DNA from 3 places in the Arthrobacter sp. 4R501 genome. Region 2 is predicted to be linked to each of the others. Evidence: riboswitches for the same ligand, from Rfam matches in the RefSeq annotation. Region 2 holds a riboswitch; each other region holds the start of a gene.
What was found. Region 2 has a riboswitch for thiamine pyrophosphate ahead of thiO (glycine oxidase ThiO). Riboswitches for the same ligand answer to the same signal wherever they lie in the genome.
Positions count from the first base shown of each region.

Region 1 (6,412 bases), on a different contig from region 2:
GACCCAGCAGGACTCCCTGATCGGCAACGTTTACCTCGGCAAGGTGCAGAACGTCCTGCCGTCCATGGAAGCGGCGTTTGTTGACATCGGACGCGGCCGCAACGCCGTCCTGTATGCCGGTGAAGTGAACTGGGAGGCAGTTAACCTCGAAGGCAAGCAGCGCCGGATCGAAAACGCGCTCAAGTCCGGCGACACCGTCCTGGTCCAGGTCACCAAGGATCCCGTGGGCCACAAGGGTGCACGGCTGACCAGCCAGATCTCGCTGCCCGGCCGCTACCTGGTCTATGTGCCCGGCGGCTCCATGACCGGCATCTCCCGCAAACTGCCCGACGTCGAGCGAAACCGCCTCAAGCGCATCCTCAAGGACCGCCTCCCGGAGCACGCCGGCGTCATCGTCCGCACCGCTGCCGAAGGCGCCTCGGAAGAGGAGCTCACGCACGACATCAACCGGCTGCGCGCGCAGTGGGAGGGCATCGAAAGCCAGTCCACGTCCACCAAGATTCTCGCGCCGGAGCTGCTCTACGGCGAACCTGACCTCACCATCAAGGTGGTCCGTGATGTCTTCAACGAGGACTTCTCCAAGCTGATCGTCTCCGGTGAAGAGGCCTGGGACACCATCGAGGCCTACGTCACCTACGTGGCCCCGGACCTCGTGGGCCGCCTGGAAAAGTGGACCAAGGACCAGGACATCTTCGCTGCGTGGCGGATCGATGAGCAGATCCACAAGGCCCTGGAACGCAAGGTCTTCCTGCCTTCGGGCGGCTCGCTGGTCATTGACCGCACCGAAGCCATGACCGTGGTGGACGTCAATACCGGCAAGTTCACCGGCAGCGGCGGCAACCTCGAGGAAACCGTCACCAAGAACAACCTCGAGGCAGCTGAAGAAGTGGTCCGGCAGCTCCGGCTCCGCGACATCGGCGGCATCATCGTCATCGACTTCATCGATATGGTCCTCGAATCCAACCGCGACCTTGTCCTGCGCCGCATGGTGGAATGCCTGGGCCGCGACCGGACCAAGCACCAGGTGGCCGAAGTGACCTCGCTGGGCCTCGTGCAGATGACGCGCAAGCGCATGGGCACCGGGCTCCTGGAAGTCTTCGGCGAGCAGTGTGAAACCTGTGCAGGCCGCGGAATTGTCACCCACGACGACCCCGTGGAACACCGCCGCGCCAACACGGTAGCCGCGGAGCACCACGTGCAGCGGGTAGACAGCCGCCCGGAAGCCCAGCGCACTGACAGCGTGCGGACTGACAGCCAGCGCCCGGACAGCCAGCCGGGTGGCCGCACTGACCGGAAGCGCCGCCGCGGACGGGGTGGCCAGCCGCTGGAAACAGCACCGGCAGCTCCGGTGCAGATCCACACGGTCCACCCGGAAGCCAGCGATGCCGAGCGCCATGCGAAGGCGGAGGCCACGCGGGCAGCGCTTGCGAACATTGCGGCCGCAGCCCACGCTGCGCATCTGCATGACGACGAGGTGGCGCACGCATCAGCTGCCGCGGGCCGGCAGCCTGCGGCTCCGGTGCCGGCTCCGGTTGGGCAGTCCGAAACGGACTCCAACGGCCGCCCGGCCGCAGTGCTGACATTCGGCGGCGAGCAGGTGGTGCTTCCGTTCGTTGCGCACCACGATGACCAGCCGCACGCACCTGCCCTGACACTTGACCGCCTCGCGGAGGCCTTCGCCCACCTTGGTGAGCCGGCTCCTGTAGCGGAAAGCACGCCGCCGGCAGTTCATGCAACTGAAAGCCGGGCGGCCGAACCTGCCCGCCAGCAGCAGCCAGCCGCGGCGGAGAGGGATTACTCCGACCACACCGAGGAGCCCCGCGCCCGCCGTCCCCGGCGGAACCGGAGTGCCAGCCGTGCCCAGGGCGCAGCCAACGCCACGTCCGTAGAGCATCACGAAGCCGCTCCCGCGGCTGCCGCCGGACACACCCACGCCGCCAAGGCCCCGGAACCCGTCAAGGCTCCTGTGGCCGACAAACCGGTTGCCGCCAACGCGCCCATCATCCTGGGCGTAGGAGTTCCGGCCTCGGAGCTCTGACCAAACAGTAGGGCAAGCCAATACAACGGCGCCCGGACGTGCCTGTGAATCACAGGCTGCGTCCGGGCGTCCGGCGTTAAGTCGCGAGGAACGCTAGGCTGGTGACTGACACGGGGTGCCGCGCAGAGAGCCGGCTGAGATCCACACCCGTTGAACCTGTCCGGTTAGCACCGGCGAAGGGATGTCTCCTTTGGCTTCAACTTCTGTCCTTCCTCCTGCAACGCCCGCGGCGGCCCTGCCGGAAACCCCAGCAACCCGGGCTGAGGTCCAGCCCGCACCAGGCCGCTCTTCTGCGGTCCGGGTGCTGCGTGACGTTCCGCGGGTGCTGTCCATTGCCGGATCGGACCCTTCAGGGGGCGCGGGCGTCCAGGCCGACCTCAAAAGCATTGCGGCCCTTGGCGGCTACGGGATGGCGGCCATCACCGCGCTGACGGTCCAAAACACCCAGGGGGTCCAGGCGGTTCACGTCCCGCCGGCGTCCTTCCTTGGCCAGCAGCTTGATGCCATCAGCGATGACATCACCATCGACGCGGTCAAGATCGGCATGCTGGGCGACGCTGCGGTGATAGGAGTGGTCCGCGACTGGCTGGAAAAGGTGCGTCCCGCCGTCGTCGTTCTTGATCCGGTGATGGTGGCCACGAGCGGCGACCGGCTGCTGCAGGAGTCTGCCGAGGCGGCCCTGCGGGAGATGCTCCCGCTCGCGGACCTGATCACCCCCAACCTGGCGGAACTGGCCATCCTGTTGGGGGAGCCGCAGGCGAGGGAATGGCACGACGCGCTCGGGCAGGGGCAGCGGTTGTCCGCAGCGACCGGCGCCACCGTCCTGGTCAAGGGCGGCCATCTCGACGGCGGTGCGTGCCCGGATGCCCTGGTCAACGCTGCCGGGCTGCTCGCCCGGGAGGTGGTGGAAGTGAGCGGGGACAGGATCCCCACGCGCAACAGCCACGGCACCGGCTGCTCGCTGTCATCGGCCATGGCCACGGCCCAGGCCCGGCTGGGGGATTGGGAAGCCTCATTGCGGAAAGTGAAGCCCTGGCTGGTGGGCGCGCTGCAGGCCGCTGACCAACTTGAGGTGGGCGCGGGCAACGGCCCCATCAACCACTTCCACCACATGCAACAGGTTCCGGCAGCCGGCGAATTCGCAGAGACGCTGCGGCGGGCGTCGGAGCCGGATCTTGCAGCCATCTACGGGCTGGATTTCATCCGCGACCTGGCGGCCGGCACATTGGCTGAGGAACAGTTCGCCTATTACCTCGCCCAGGACGCCATCTACCTCAACGGCTATTCGCGGGTCCTTGCCCGGGCCAGCGCGCTGGCGCCCACGGAAGCCGCCCAGCTATTCTGGGCGAAGTCGGCCCAGCAATGCCTTGAGGTCGAGTCCGAACTGCACCGCACGTGGCTAAGCACCAGGACAGTGGACTCCGTCCTCGGACCTGTCACCAAGTCCTACGTGGACCACCTGCTGGCGGCCTCTGCCTCCGGCAGCTACTCGGTCCTCGTGGCGGCGGTACTGCCGTGCTTCTGGCTGTATGCCGAAGTGGGGCAGACTCTCCACGCGGAGTTCCTGGCTGCGGGTGCACCGGCAGCACATCCTTATGCCGACTGGCTGCGGGCCTATGCTGACGAGGATTTCGCCCAGGCCACGCGTGACGCCATCGCCTTGGCTGACGACGCCGGCCGGAGTGCTTCCGCGGATGAACGGGCGGCGATGCTGGTGGCTTTCAGGCAGTCGTGCCGGTTCGAGGTGGAATTCTTCGACGCGCCGCGAATTCATTCCTGACAGACTGCGGCCCGTGTGGCCTGTACGATAGTCAGGCACGGTTTTGGATTGTCAGTGCAGTACCTGCTTGTGGGTCCTATCACAGACAACCTGCCGTAACCAGCCTCATTTGCGGCCGAAGGCAAAATTAGCGTATTCTAGATCTTCGGTGCTTACGCCAACACTTGGGTTACGACCCCACGGCGTTGAGGCACAGCGAGAACCCAGCCAATTATGGAACAGGGTTCAGCACGCAAATTTAGTAATAAACGTCGAGAGAAGTGAGTTCCCAAGTGGTGTACGCGATTGTCCGCGCAGGCGGCCGCCAAGAGAAGGTTTCCGTTGGAGACTTCGTTACCCTGAACCGCGTCCCCGGTGGAGCCGGCAGCACCTTTGAGTTGCCCGCACTGCTCCTGGTAGACGGTGACAAAGTCACCTCTGCTGCTGCGGACCTGGCCAAGGTAACGGTTACGGCTGAGATCCTCGAAGACCTCCGTGGTCCGAAGATCGTCATCCAGAAGTTCAAGAACAAGACCGGTTACAAGAAGCGCCAGGGTCACCGTCAGGAATTGACCAAGGTCAAGATCACGGGTATCAAGTAACTCTTCGTTACTGTTCAGGTTCTTCAGCAGATTCCCCAGAATTTAAAGGCAGGCATTTCAAATGGCACATAAAAAAGGCGCGAGTTCCACTCGCAACGGTCGTGACTCCAACGCCCAGTACCTCGGCGTCAAGCGCTTCGGCGGCCAGGTAGTTTCCGCAGGCGAGATCATCGTTCGCCAGCGTGGCACCCACTTCCACCCGGGCGCCGGCGTTGGACGTGGCGGCGACGACACACTGTTCGCACTGGCCCCGGGAGCCGTCCAGTTCGGCACCCGCCGCGGTCGCCGCGTAGTCAACATCGTTGCTGCTGCAGCTGCAGAGTAACAAATAGTTCTGAAACGGTGGAGCGGGCCATTTGGTCCGCTCCACTATTCTTTTAACCGCATTACAATCGTCTTGGCGCCCTTGGGCGTCCAGGAAACAGCACTGAGGAGATCCACGTGGCGAGCTTTGTAGACCGGGTAGTACTGCACGTATCCGGCGGTACCGGCGGCCACGGCTGTGTCTCCGTCCACCGGGAGAAGTTCATCCCACTGGGCGGACCCGACGGCGGTAACGGCGGCGACGGCGGCAACGTCATCCTGCGCGTTGACCACCAGACCACTACCTTGCTCGACTACCACCACTCCCCGCACCGCCACGCCACCAACGGCGGGTCCGGGATGGGCGACTGGCGCGGCGGCAAGAATGGCGAGACCCTCATCCTGCCCGTGCCCGACGGCACCGTGGTCAAATCCAAGGACGGCACCGTCCTGGCGGACCTGGTCGGCGAAGGAGCAGAATACGTGGCGGCCGCCGGCGGCCAGGGCGGCCTGGGTAACGCTTCGCTGTCCTCGCAGAAGCGCCGTGCCCCGGGCTTCGCCCTGCTGGGCATCGAGGGTGACGCCCGTGACATTGTGCTGGAACTGAAGTCCATCGCGGATATCGCGCTGGTGGGTTTCCCCTCTGCCGGCAAATCCAGCCTGATCGCGGCCATGTCCGCTGCGCGGCCCAAGATCGCCGACTACCCCTTCACCACGCTGATCCCGAACCTGGGTGTTGTCCAGTCCGGCGACGTCCGCTTCACCATTGCAGACGTTCCGGGCCTTATCGAGGGCGCCAGCGAAGGTAAGGGCCTTGGCCACCACTTCCTGCGCCACGTGGAGCGTTGCGCCGCCCTGGTGCATGTACTGGACTGCGGCACGCTGGAATCGGACCGTGACCCGTTGGCAGACCTGGCCATCATCGAGGCCGAGCTGGAAAAGTACTCCGTAGACATGAGCTTCGCGGGTGCCGACGGCGAAGTGGTTCCGCTGAACCACCGTCCGCGTCTGGTCGCCTTGAACAAGGTGGACCTTCCGGACGGCAAGGACATGGCTGAATTTGTCCGCCCGGAACTCGAATCACGCGGCTACCGGGTCTTCGAGATCTCGGCCACCAGCCACGAGGGTCTCCGCCAGCTGGGCTTCGCCATGGCGGAAATCGTGCAGGCCGCCCGTGCCGCCCTCGCGGCCGCCCCGCCCAAGGTCCAGCCGCCCATCCTGCGGCCCCGCGCCGTCAACGAAGCCGGCTTCAAGATCCGCCGCGAGGAAAAGAACCTCGAGCCGCTCTTCCGCGTCCTGGGCGACAAGCCTGTCCGCTGGGTCAAGCAGACCGACTTCACCAACGAGGAAGCCATCGGCTACCTAGCTGACCGCCTGGCCAAGCTCGGCGTCGAAAACGAACTGTTCAAGCAGGGCGCCAAGCCGGGCGACGCAGTCGTGATTGGCGAAGATGACGGCGTTGTCTTCGACTGGGAGCCCACCATGAGCGCCGGAGCCGAAATGCTCGCATCACCGCGTGGCACGGATATCCGTTTCGCGGACGTCGGCGACCGTCCCACACGTGGCCAGAAGCGTGACGAGCAGCAGGAACGCAAGGATGCCAAGGCTGCCGCCCGCGCCGAGCTCGAGGCCGAGCGCAAGGCCGGGATCTGGACCGAATCGGTCAGCGGGCGCCGCGCTGCCAAGCCTGTCACCGAGAGTGGGCTGGGC
Region 1 covers NZ_PJIW01000003.1:221,507-227,918, reverse strand. Annotated here, with positions in the region: gene CXR02_RS04060 (Rne/Rng family ribonuclease) at 1-2,038, shown strand, start outside; TPP riboswitch at 2,140-2,237, shown strand; gene thiD (bifunctional hydroxymethylpyrimidine kinase/phosphomethylpyrimidine kinase) at 2,220-3,818, shown strand; gene rplU (50S ribosomal protein L21) at 4,091-4,399, shown strand; gene rpmA (50S ribosomal protein L27) at 4,461-4,724, shown strand; gene obgE (GTPase ObgE) at 4,841-6,412, shown strand, end outside.
Region 1: another riboswitch for thiamine pyrophosphate. It lies ahead of thiD (bifunctional hydroxymethylpyrimidine kinase/phosphomethylpyrimidine kinase); the one in region 2 lies ahead of thiO (glycine oxidase ThiO).

Region 2 (6,412 bases):
AAGGGACGCATCATCATCGTTCCCGGCAACGCCCTGGGCTACGTGGAAATCGGCGCCGAAGAGGCACGCAAGGTCGGTTTCGGCCAGTTCTAGCACGTCCGCGGCCAGCCCCCTTTGGCGGCTGGCGCTGCTTTCCGAGGAGATTCCATGCTTTCGCTGACCATCGTTGTCCTGGTCACAGCGGCCGCAGGCTTTGTTGTCTGGGCCAATGACAAGCGCCATACGCGGTACGGCACAGGGTTGCCCGCAGGGGTTGCCGTGGTGGTGGGCGCGGTCAGCTGGATCATTTTCATCGCCGCAGGTTTTGGCTACCAGCCGGGCCTGACGTGGATTCCCTGGGTCCTGCCCATGGCGCTCGGCACCGTCGCTGCCATCGGGACGGTCATCTACCTGGGCCGGACGCGCGAAAGCCACGATACGCGGCGGCTGACGCAGGCGCTCAAGCTTTAGGCCGCCCCCTTTTCCTTAAGAACCGTGACCACCACCCCAGCGGGGTGCGTGGTCACGGTCCTTAACCCGGCGGCTTAACCCACGGGCTGGGCTGTGGCGCCGAGCCGAACGGCAGCAGCACTCACGGCCGAGGCAGCAGCGGCATCCCGCTCAGTGACCTCGCCGCCGGCGTCATGGGACGTGTAGCGCAGATGCACCCTGTTGTAGCGCCAGTCAAGGTCCGGGTGGTGGTTCTGTTCTTCCGCCAGGCGTCCGACGGCGGCAATCAGCTCCAGTGCGGCGGCCGCCGTCGGCGTCTTATAGACAGCAACGAGCCCGCCCTGCCGGTACTGCCAGTCGGGCAGCGTGGCGAGGACGGCCTCGATCCGCTCGTGTGTGAGTATGTCGTGCTTGCCAGCCATGGCGGCCTCCTCGATTCGTCCGGTGAGCCGCCCCGGCGTTTGGCCGAGGGCGCCGGGCCTGGAGAAAGCGGCCTAGAGAAACTCTGCCCGGCCTTCCATGGCCGATGACGCCAGGGCGTGCTCGCGGCGCGGAATCCTGCCGGCCGCTTTCGCCAGCCTACCGGCGATGACGGCGTGTTTGAAGGCCTCCCCCATGAGTGCCGGGTTCTGCGCCCGCGTGACCGCGGTGGCCAGCAGCACGGCATCACAGCCAAGCTCCATGGCCAGGGCGGCATCGGACGCCGTGCCGATGCCGGCGTCCAGCACCACGGGCACCGAGGCGCGCGAGACGATCAGCTCGATGTTGTGTGGATTCAGGATTCCCAGGCCGGTGCCGATGGGCGCTCCGAGCGGCATGACCGCGGTGGCACCCAGGTTTTCCAGCCGCAGCGCCAGGACCGGGTCATCGTTGGTGTAGGCGAACACTTTGAAGCCCCGGTTCACAAGCTGTTCCGTAGCGTCCACCAGCTCCACGGCGTCCGGCAGCAGGGTTTGTTCGTCGGCGATGACTTCCAGCTTGAGCCAGTCGGTTTCCAGCGCTTCGCGGGCCAGCTCCGCCGTCATGACCGCATCCCGGGCCGTGAAGCAGCCAGCGGTGTTGGGCAGGATCCGGATCCCGTGGTCCACCAGGAGCTGGAAAAGGGACCCCGATTCAGCCGGCGAATAGCGGCGCATGGCCACCGTGGTCAGCTCGGTTCCAGAGGCCAGCAGGGCGGCGCCGAGCCCGTCGAGGCTGGGGGCACCACCGGTGCCCATGATGAGGCGGGAGCCGAGCTCGACGCCGTCGATGACCAGCCTGTCGGCGGCCTCTGGCAGGTTCTGTGTGCTGATGTTGCTGGTTACTGTCATGGTGTCAGCCTCCCTGGACTGCTGTGACCAGTTCGACGTCGTCACCTTCGGCGAGCGCCGTGACGAACCACTGGCTGCGGGGTACTACTTCGGAGTTATGGGCGACGGCGACGCCGAGTTTCTGCCCGTCCGTTGACTGGCCGTTGGCCGCGAGGGGACGGCCAGTGATCTGGCTGATGAGGGTGGTGATGGAGGCGTCGTCCGCCACGGAATGGCGCGAGCCGTTGAGGGTGATGTTCATGCTGATTCCTTCTGTGGGTCGAGGGCCTTCGTGCTGCTGATGTCCTTGCGTGGGGCCTGTAGGCCGGCTACGTGGTGCTTTCCTGAAAAGCGGGCCGGGCTGAGGGCCCCCCATCGCGGGTCCGTCCGGCCATCCAGCAGGTCCCGGCAGATGGCCGCCGCCGCCGGTGCAAGCAGCACTCCGTGGCGGAAGAACCCGGTGGCAACAATCAGCCCGGCAACTTTCCCCGTGTTCCCCGTCCCTTGTGCGGAAACCGGTACGCGGCCGAGGAGGGGTGCGTTGTCCGGGGTCGCCGGTCTTGCCCGTGCCGTGCATTCCAGGAGTTCAAGCTCCGAGACGGCCGGCACCAGGACCTGGGCGTCACGCAGCAGCTGGTAGACACCGCCGGCCGAGACAGCACCGTCGCCTGTCCCGGCGAGCGCGTCTTCCCGCTGTGTTGCCCCGATCACCACGGTGCCGTCCTGCCGGGGAACGATGTAGACCGGCACGCCGTGGACCATTCCGCGGACAGTGGAGGTGAGGAGCGGGCGCAGGTGCTGCGGAACAGCCAGCCGCAGGATGTCACCGTAGACGGGGCGCAGCGGCAGGTTGAGTCCACCCGGCAGGCCATCCAGCGACGCCGCCTGCAATCCGTTGGCCACGATGGTCTCCTTGGCCTGGACAGTCCCGCCGTGGGCGAGCTTCACGCCGATGACGCGGCCGTCCTCCCAGAGCAGGGCAGCGGCGCGCTGGTCAACGGCGAATCCCGCGCGGGCACCTGCCACGGCGGTTCCTGCTCCCGGTTCGTGGAGAGCCAGGACTTCCTGGAGGCACGCCACGAGTTTCCGTGGATCCACCTGGTGGTCGGCGGGGATGTCCAAGGCGCAGGATATGGCCGGGCTGAGCAGGGATTCCCTGGTCCTGGCCTCACGGACAGTCAGGGGTTCCACCACCAGGCCGCTGGCCTGCTGCACGGCCCGCAGGTCCATCAGTGCCCGGCGGTCCGCAGCGTCCGCGCCGATGGCGAGGGTCGGCGTCGTCAGATATCCGGCATCGCCAGCCCCTGCCAGGGCGAGGTCCGCCGCAAAGGCAGGCCACAGGCCGGAGGATGCCAGCATCAGCTCAAGGAGGTCTTCCTCCTGGTAGTGCAGTTCGCTCACAGGGGCCAGCATGCCGGCGGCTGCCCAGCTGGCGCCGTTGCCGGGAGCGTCATCGATCAGCACGACGGAACGGCCGGATCGCCGGACTTCCCAGGCTATGGCGTGGCCGATAACTCCGCCGCCGATGACGGCCACGTCGGCGTGCAGGGCGGTGGCCGGGCTGGCTGGTGCGGGCTCAGCTGGGCTGCTTATCGCGGGGGGCATATGTTCCTTCCCTACGCCGGTACTAGCCGGATCAGGTCAAGCGGTCGGCTCTGACGCCCTCTCAGCCCGGCCGCTTTGTGACGGCTGCAACGGGCTCCCGCAGTACCCGCCCAGTTTAGGGGACTTAGGCTGGTTTCCATGAACGCGCAATCCTTCGCCGCTGCAGGCACACCCTCCGCCCCCTCCGCCGCTCCCGAATCCGTGACCGGAACAGACCCCGCCGGCGGCACAAACACCGGCCTCCCGCACAGCGCCAGGCTGTACCTGTGCACCGACGCGCGCCGGGACCGCGGGGACTTTGGCGAGTTTGTGGACGCGGCGTTTGCCGGCGGCGTGGACATCATCCAGCTCCGGGACAAGGCCATCGAGGCAGCCGAGGAGCTGGAGCTGCTGGCCGTGCTTCAGGCCGCGGCCGAACGCCACGGAAAGCTGTGGGCAGTCAATGACCGTGCCGATATCGCGCTGCTCTCCGGCGCCCCCGTCTTCCACATCGGGCAGAAGGATCTGCCGGTCGCTTCCGCACGCACGCTGCTCGGGGCACCAGCCGTGATCGGCCTTTCCACGCACACCGCCGAGCAGATCGAAGGGGCCATCCGGCTGTCCGGTGGGCTGACTGACCAAGGCGGCCTGGACTACTTCTGCGTAGGACCGGTCTGGGCCACTCCGACGAAACCGGGCCGGGCCGCCGTCGGCCTTGACCTGGTGCGGTACGCGGCCGAAGCCGTCCGCGCTGCCGGTGGCACCCAGGCCACGCTGCCCTGGTTTGCCATCGGAGGCATCGATCTCGGCAACGTGGAGCAGGTGGTGGAGGCCGGCGCCGGCAGGATTGTTGTGGTGCGTGCCATCACCGAAGCCTCCGACCCCGCAGCGGCGGCCGTGGCACTCCTGGCGGCCCTGGACGCCGGCGCATCCTGACAATCCCCCGCGTGGCGGGCGGCGGGCGTGCACGATCCGTGGAAATCGAGCTAACCTGATTTTCGTGTCACATCATAGGTTGGCCCCCAATGTCCACGAGCAAACGAACGACCTCGCGGCGGCGCTGAGCGCCCTGCGGACCGAGCTGGAACTGCCGGGGCCCTACCCGGCGGAGGCGGTCCGGGACGCGGAAGCGGCAGTGGCCGCGCACGAGTTGCCGGGTGCTGACCTGACGGAAGTGGCCTTCCTCACTATCGATCCGGCGTCGTCCACTGACCTGGACCAGGCGCTGTTCATCGAACGTGCGGCCACTGGCTACCGGGTGCTTTACGCCATCGCTGACGTGCCGTCCTTTGTCCGCCCCGGCGGCGGACTGGACGCAGAGACCCGGCGCCGCGGCCAGACGTTCTACGCCCCTGACGGCCGTATCCCGCTGCACCCGGAAGTCATCAGCGAAGGGGCAGGCAGCCTTCTGGCCGGCCAGCTGTGTTCCGCCTACGTCTGGGAGTTCGGGCTGGACGACGCCGCGCAGGTCTCCACTGTGAGCGTCCAGAGGGCCACCATCCGCAGCCGGGCCAAGCTGAGCTACAAGGGAGTCCAGGCCGAACTCGACGCCGGGACGGCCGGCCCTGTCCTGCAGCTCCTGAAGGAAGTGGGCCTCAAGCGCGTTGAACTGGAGCGGCAGCGCGGCGGCGCCAGCCTGAACATGCCCGAGCAGGAAATCGTGCAGCTGCCCGACGGCGGCTACCGGATTGCCGCGGCGCCGCAGCTTCCGGTGGAGGACTGGAACGCCCAGATCTCCCTGATGACGGGGATGGCGGCGGCAGACCTGATGCTGGCGGGAGAAGTGGGCATCCTTCGCACCATGCCCGCCCCGGACGTGCGCTCCCTGCGTCACTTCCGCATCCAGACTGAGGCATTGGGCAAGCCGTGGGACGGCAAGATCAGCTACGGCGAATACCTCCGCAGCCTTGACCCGACCGAGCCCCGGCAACTGGCCATCCTGCACTCCGCCGGCATGCTGTTCCGCGGCGCCAGCTACACGGCGTTCGACGGCACAGTCCCGAAAGAGGCCATCCAGTCCGCCATCGGCGCTGCCTATGCCCACACCACGGCACCGCTCCGGCGTCTGATCGACCGTTTTGTCCTGGTGATCTGCGAAGCCCTGAGCAACGGCAAGCCGGTACCGGACTGGGCGCGGGAAGCCCTGCCGTCCCTGCCGGAGATCATGGCCGAATCCGACCAGCTGGCATCGCGGATGGAACGCATGGCGCTGGACACCGTGGAGGCCGCGCTCCTGGTCAACCATGTGGGCCAGGAATTCGATGCGATCGTGATTTCCGGCTCCAAGCCGCAGAAGGACAACGGCAACGGGAAAAACGGCAACGGCACCAGGAACGGAGCCGCAAAAAATGGAAACGGCCCCTCGGGGATCATCCAGATCGCCGAACCCGCCGTGACGGCCCGGTGCGGCGGTGACCTGGAATCCGGCACCAAGGTGCGGGTCCGCCTGATCTCTTCCGACATCGCTGCCCGCGAGGTCCACTTCGAGCTGCTGGCCTAAAGGTCTTGCGCGCCACCTGATCGGCCCAAAGCCGGGATTCAGGGTCCGTACGGCTAGACTGAAGAAGTAGATATGGATGCCCGGTCGTTGATTTCCTTGATTTGAATTCAACAAGCCCGCCCCTACGCGATCTTGAGATGCACCCGTTGGTCACCAGTGCCAGCATTTTGATAGCCCGCGATCGGCTTCCACTGGATTTGCTTGCGCGCTTCGAGCGTGCTCCGGAACGGCCACGTTGGCCGGCCCGTTGAGCAGGCAGCGCCAATGCCCAAATGAATAAGGAAACTCCCCTGTGAGTGAATTGCATACCCACCAGATCCTGACTGACGACTCCGGCATCGAGACGATCGAACCCGAAGAAACCATCATCTCGGACGAGAAGCCGCACGAGATCGAGGAGAAATCCTTCGCCGACTACAACGTCCGCGCCGACATCGTGGAGTCCCTCGCCGACGCCGGGATCACCCACCCCTTCCCCATCCAGGCCATGACCCTGCCGGTGGCGCTTTCGGGCCACGACATCATCGGGCAGGCCAAGACCGGCACCGGCAAGACCCTCGGCTTCGGCATTCCCGCGCTGCAGCGCGTGGTGGGTCCGGACGACGCCGGC
Region 2 covers NZ_PJIW01000010.1:77,254-83,665, reverse strand. Annotated here, with positions in the region: gene CXR02_RS11740 (DUF3107 domain-containing protein) at 1-93, shown strand, start outside; gene CXR02_RS11735 (hypothetical protein) at 148-450, shown strand; gene CXR02_RS11730 (4a-hydroxytetrahydrobiopterin dehydratase) at 525-851, opposite strand; gene CXR02_RS11725 (thiazole synthase) at 924-1,739, opposite strand; gene thiS (sulfur carrier protein ThiS) at 1,744-1,980, opposite strand; gene thiO (glycine oxidase ThiO) at 1,977-3,323, opposite strand; TPP riboswitch at 3,314-3,434, opposite strand; gene thiE (thiamine phosphate synthase) at 3,462-4,238, shown strand; gene CXR02_RS11705 (RNB domain-containing ribonuclease) at 4,303-5,802, shown strand; gene CXR02_RS11700 (DEAD/DEAH box helicase) at 6,095-6,412, shown strand, end outside.

Region 3 (6,412 bases), on a different contig from region 2:
CAGGTTGTCGGCAACCGCGCCGGCGTGCCCGTTTTCGCGCCGCACCCCGGAGCCACTTCGGAACTCGAGCACCCCGCTGGTGACCCGGTCGCCGTCGCCCGCGCCGGTGTCGAGGAAGCGCGCCAGAAGCTGCACGACGTCGTCATTGTCGACACCGCCGGGCGCCTCGGTGTTGACGCCGAGATGATGGAGCAGGCGAGCGAGATCCGCCGCGCCATCGTCCCCAATGAAGTGCTGTTCGTGATCGACGCCATGATCGGGCAGGACGCCGTGAACACGGCTGTGGCGTTTGACGAGGGTGTGAACTTCACCGGAATCGTGCTGTCAAAGCTCGACGGCGACGCCCGCGGCGGTGCCGCACTCTCGGTTGCGTCGGTCACCGGTAAGCCGGTTATGTTCGCCTCCACCGGCGAAGGCGTGGATGACTTTGAGCTGTTCCATCCGGACCGCATGGCCTCCCGCATCCTGGACATGGGTGACGTCCTCACCCTGATTGAGCAGGCCGAGAAGAACTGGGACAAGGACGAAGCCGCCCGGATGGCGAAGAAATTCGCCGACCAGGAAGACTTCACCCTGGACGACTTCCTCTCCCAGATGCAGCAGATCCGCAACATGGGCTCCATGAAGAAGATGCTCATGATGATGCCCGGAGCGCAGAACATCCGCGAGCAGCTGGAGAACTTCGACGAGCGCGAGATCGACCGGGTCGAAGCGATCGTCCGTTCCATGACGCCGCACGAACGAGTCGCCCCGAAGATCATCAACGGCTCCCGCCGGGCACGCATCGCCAGAGGTTCAGGCGTGCATGTCTCCGAGGTCAACGGCCTGCTGGAGCGCTTCGGCCAGGCCCAGAAGATGATGAAGAAGATGGCCCAGGGCGGCGGTATGCCGGGAATGCCAGGGATGCCCGGCATGGGCGGCCCCGGCGGTGCGCGGAAGGGCGGCAAGAACGCCCCGAAGAAGAAGGCCCGCTCAGGCAACCCTGCCAAGGCTGCCCAGGAGCTCAAGGACGCCGAGGCCCGTCGGGCCGGCGGGGCGAAGGCTCTTCCCACGGGGGCGGCGTTCGGCCAGCAGGGCGGCGACTTCGACCCTTCGCAGTTGAACCTGCCCAAGGGATTCGACAAGTTCCTCGGCAAGTAACCACCCCTCCCGACTGGGTAGCAGCAGGCGTCGTTGTGGGCACTCATAACAACACTGGCTGCTGCCCAATTGGGATGTCGGTGCCGTGGAATAGGGTTGGGTCATGTTCAAACAGCGGGTAGTGTTCGTGCACGGCGCCGGACCTTTCGGTGCCGCGGCGTGGCTGCGCCAGCACGGCATGGCCCTGACGTACGACGCCCTCTTCCTGCGGCGGCACGGTTTTGACCCCGTCGCTGAACCCGTGGAGTCCTCGTTCTCCGTAGATACCGCCATCATCCTGCGCTCACTTGCCGATGACGGCCGCGGGGCCGCTGGGGGCCATGTTGTTGCCCACGCCGAGGGCGCGATTGCGGCCATGATGGCTGCCGTCGAACGCCCCGAACTGGTGTATTCCCTCACGCTGGTAGAACCGGCGTGCCTGTCCCTAACCGCCGAACTGCCGGCCACGGCCGCGCACCGCGCCCTGATGCAACCGCTGTTCGACGTCCGGCACCAGCTCAGCGATGAAGACTTCCAACGTGAGTTCGTGCGGCGAATGTTCGCGGCGGACCTGCAGGAGCCCGCCACGCCGGAGGAAAAACGGTCGGCGCGCCGGCTCCGGTTGCAGGCGCCGTCCTGGGAGGCCCCGCTGCACATAGTTCCGGGCGTCCCCACCATGGTCCTTACGGGTGGGTGGGAACCGCTCTACGAGGAAATCGCCGGATATCTGCAGGAAACCGGTGCCCTGCACCGCATCGCTGCGGGAGGACACCGGCCCCAGGACTCTGCCGAAGGTGACCGTGCCATCCGGTCCTTCATCGCCGACGTCGGCAGGTCACGCTCGGTTCAGGCTTCCTGAGCCGTCAGTTCCCGGCCGGGATCCGAAGCTCGGGGAGGTAGACCTTTCCGCCGGCGGCCAGGAACTCCGCACTCTTTTCGCGCATCCCGCTGTAGGCCTCGGCAATGGCCGCCTGCGAATCGGCGGAACCGTATTCGTCCCTGATGTCCTGGCTGATCTTCATGGAGCAGAACTTCGGGCCGCACATGGAGCAGAAGTGGGCGGTTTTGGCCGGTTCGGCGGGCAGCGTCTCGTCATGGAAGGCCTCAGCCGTGACCGGGTCCAGGGACAGCGCGAACTGGTCGCGCCAGCGGAACTCGAACCTGGCCTTGGACAGGGCATCATCCCGTTCATGGGCGCCGGGGTGGCCTTTGGCAAGGTCTGCTGCGTGGGCGGCGATCTTGTAGGTGATCACTCCGGTTTTCACATCGTCCTTGTTCGGCAGGCCAAGGTGTTCCTTGGGCGTGACGTAACAAAGCATCGCCGTGCCGTACCGGGCGATTTCGGTGGCGCCGATGGCGGACGTGATGTGGTCGTAGCCGGGGGCAATATCCGTGACCAGCGGCCCCAACGTGTAGAACGGGGCGCCCTTGCAGAGTTCCTGCTGGCGTTCCACGTTCTCCCGCACCAGGTGGAACGGGACGTGCCCGGGACCTTCCACCATGACCTGCACATCGAATTCCCACGCCCGCTGGGTCAGTTCAGCCAGGGTGTCCAGCTCGGCGAACTGGGCGGCGTCGTTGGCGTCCGCCGTCGCCCCCGGGCGCAGTCCGTCGCCCAGGGAGAACGCGACGTCGTACTTGGCGAAGATCTCGCACAGCTCGTCGAAGTGGGTGTACAGGAAGTTCTCCTGGTGGTGCGCCAGGCACCACCCGGCCATGATCGCGCCGCCCCGGGAGACGATGCCGGTGACGCGGTTGGCCGTCAGCGGCACGTAACGCAGCAGCACACCGGCGTGGATGGTCATGTAGTCCACCCCCTGCTCGCACTGCTCAATGACGGTGTCCCGGTAGATCTCCCACGTCAGGGCGTTGGCCTCGCCGTTGACCTTCTCCAGCGCCTGATAAATGGGCACCGTACCGATGGGCACGGGAGAGTTGCGGATGAGCCATTCCCGGGTGGTGTGGATGTCATCGCCGGTGGACAGGTCCATCACCGTGTCAGCTCCCCACTGCGTGGCCCACTGGAGTTTGTCCACTTCCTCGGCAATGGAGCTGGTCACGGCCGAGTTGCCGATGTTGGCATTGATCTTCACCAGGAAGGCCTTGCCGATGATCATCGGTTCGGATTCCGGGTGGTTGATGTTGTTGGGGATGATGGCCCGGCCGGCCGCCACCTCGCTGCGGACCAGTTCCACGTCGCAATTCTCGCGGAGGGCGATGAACTGCATCTCGGGGGTGATGACACCCTGCCGCGCATAGTGCATCTGGGTGACGGTCTTGCCTTCGACGGCGCGGCGGGGCACCGGTTGCGCGCCCTTCCACTCCGCAGAGGCGGCGCCGCGGCGCACTGCCGACTTGCCGTCGTCGAGCAGGTTCCGTTCCCGTCCGCTGTACGGCGCGGTGTCGCCGCGGGCGGCGATCCACTCCGAGCGGAACGGGTTGAGGCCCACCACCGGATCACTGCCCGGACCGGCCGTGCGGTAGGTCCGGAAAGGCCCGTTCGCCTCCCCGTTCGGCGACGGTTCCAGCGCGATCTCGGTCACGGGTACCCGGATCCCGGTGGCCTCATCGTTGATAAACGCCAGCGAGTGGGACTTCAGTGACTGGGTTTCAGGCTGGAGCGTTTGATCCACGTCGGCTTCATTTTGGGCAGGGATCAGCTGTGTTTCTTGTGTATTCAATGAATACTCACTTCCTTCGCCGGCATTACCCGGACAGGTTCAACGGTCGCAGGCTGCGTCAGCCCGATCTCAGCCCCTGCAAGGGCTCCCGTGTGGTCAAGTCGAAGCTACCACAGCCGCTGCAGGATTTTGGAGGAACGCTTGAATTAAATTGAAGCTTCAAGTAAATTGGAAGTATAGCCGCCTTCCATCCGAAGGCCAACGGACCGGGAGTTTTCAAATGACTGCAGAAGCCACCAGCCGGGATCTCCTTCCTGCCGACCTCTCCATGGGCACCGTGATGCTCAAGGTGGGCAACATGAAGCTGATGACCGACTACTACCAGCGTGCGCTCGGCCTGGAGATCGTCGCGGAACAGGACGGCGGCGTCTATCTTGGCCGCCTTCAACGCCCGCTGGTCCATCTCGCGGCCGCCCCGTCTTTGAATCTGCCTGGCAGGGGAGAGGCCGGGCTGTTCCACACCGCACTGCTGTTTGACGACCAGGCTTCGCTTGCCGCCACGGTAGCCACCGCCGCCCAGTACGAACCCCGGTCCTTCACCGGCAGCGCCGACCACCTCGTCAGCGAGGCCTTCTACTTCAATGACCCCGAAGGCAACGGCGTCGAACTGTACTGGGACAGACCCCGCGAAAACTGGTCGTGGAACGGGAAAGATGTAGTGATGGACAGCCTGGCACTGCCGCCGAAGCGCTACCTCGAGCAGCACCTGACCCAGGAATCCGTGGCAGGCCAGCGGGCCAGCGAAGCCGGCGTGGGTCACGTCCACCTCCAGGTGGGCGACGTCCAGTCAGCGCACGATTTCTACGTCGGCACGCTGGGCTTCGAAAAGACCGCCGGCTGGCACGGGCAGGCACTGTTTGTCTCCGCGGGCCGGTATCACCACCACATGGCCATGAACGTCTGGAACAGCCGCGGAGCCGGTCCCCGCAAGGACACCCTGGGCCTCGGCGAAGTGCTCATCGAGGTCCCTTCCGGGGATGACGTCGGAGCGCTCGCGGACCGCCTGAAGGTCGCCGGTGTGGCCTCGCACCACACGGGCGCCGAGCTTCGCTTCGAGGACCCGTGGCGCAACAATATCCGTGCCACCGTCCGCTGAGTGCGGCTGCCAAATATGCGGCCTGCCTTGTACTAGGCTGATTCTGAACGGCCGGGGCGGCACTTGCTGCTGCCCTTCCAGGCCGCACCGTCGACGGAATGAGGGCTGTTCCCATGGGTTTCACTGAAGTTTTTGTTTCCACTCACGATGCCGCGCTGAAGCGGGCGGGCGTCCTGGATGCAGGCGGCTCCCCGGCGGGCCAGGCCCTGCGGATTCCCGGAATCAGCGATTTCGAAATCGAGCAGCTTGGCGACCTTGCCGGCGTTGCTGTGCACGCCGGTGGCGCGGACTACGAACTGGCCATGGTTGACGTGGCCAGCGATTCCCTCCTCGGGGTCCCGCCGGCCATGGTGCGTGCGCTCGCGGACCTGCTCAGCTACGAGACTGAAGGCGAAGGCCATGTCCTGGACGACGTCGCTGAAAAGTGGGCCGCCCAGGATGACATGCCGTTCGGCGTGGCCGAGGCCCGGACGTATGTCCAGCAGTTCGCTGAGCTTGCCAACTCCGTCGATGACGCCGCACGCACCGGAGTGTATGTCTGGTCGTCGTAGGCCGGCCGTGGCCCGCCGGGTCCGCCCGCTGCCCCATCCCGACGTGTCAAGTCGAAATCCGGACGCTGATCTGGCACAATAAACAAGTACTCGATCTGCGTGGCCCCTCTCTCCGCGTCCGGATCCTGTCCTTCGAACCCTCAAGTATGGCCCGCCCCACGGGTGCAGAACGTCGGTTCACCCCTTTTCTGAAACAGGAGTGACCACAAAAGTGGCCGTAAAGATTCGCCTTAAGCGCTTTGGCAAGATGCGCGCACCGTACTACCGCATCGTCGTCATGGACGCACGCTCCAAGCGTGACGGCCGTGCCATCGAAGAGATCGGCAAGTACCACCCCACCGAAGAGCCCTCATACATCGAGGTGGACACGGACCGTGCCCAGTACTGGCTCGGCGTCGGCGCACAGCCGTCCGAGCAGGTTGCCGCGATCCTGAAGATCACCGGTGACTGGCAGAAGTTCAAGGGCCTGCCGGGCCAGGAAGGCACCCTGAAGACCAAAGCTCCGAAGGCGGCCTTTGTTGCCCCGGAAAAGGGTTCCGTGATCATCCCGGAAGCCATCACCAAGAAGTCAAAGCAGTCTGACGCAGCCGAGGCCCCGGCCGAAGCAGAGACCACCGAGGCTGAGTAGATTGCTGGCAGAAGCGCTCGAACACCTCGTCCGGGGAATCGTTGATTCGCCGGAAGATGTCAAGGTCAGCTCGAAGAACAACCGCCGCGGGGACACCCTCGAGGTTCGTGTTCATCAGGATGACCTGGGACGGGTGATCGGCCGCCAGGGCCGCACCGCACGGGCATTGCGCACCGTTGTGGCGGCACTGGCAGACGGCGAGCCGGTCAGGGTCGACGTCGTCGATACCGACCGCCGCCGCTAAGCGCTCAGCAACATCAGTTTTTGCTCCGGCCCTTCCACCAGCAACGGTGGAGGGGCCGGAGTGCTTTCACCACAAGACCGTGGAGAATCCACA
Region 3 covers NZ_PJIW01000005.1:242,920-249,331, forward strand. Annotated here, with positions in the region: gene ffh (signal recognition particle protein) at 1-1,140, shown strand, start outside; gene CXR02_RS06680 (alpha/beta fold hydrolase) at 1,244-1,978, shown strand; gene thiC (phosphomethylpyrimidine synthase ThiC) at 1,983-3,752, opposite strand; TPP riboswitch at 3,795-3,902, opposite strand; gene CXR02_RS06690 (VOC family protein) at 4,021-4,896, shown strand; gene CXR02_RS06695 (hypothetical protein) at 5,010-5,447, shown strand; gene rpsP (30S ribosomal protein S16) at 5,659-6,075, shown strand; gene CXR02_RS06705 (RNA-binding protein) at 6,077-6,319, shown strand.
Region 3: another riboswitch for thiamine pyrophosphate. It lies ahead of thiC (phosphomethylpyrimidine synthase ThiC); the one in region 2 lies ahead of thiO (glycine oxidase ThiO).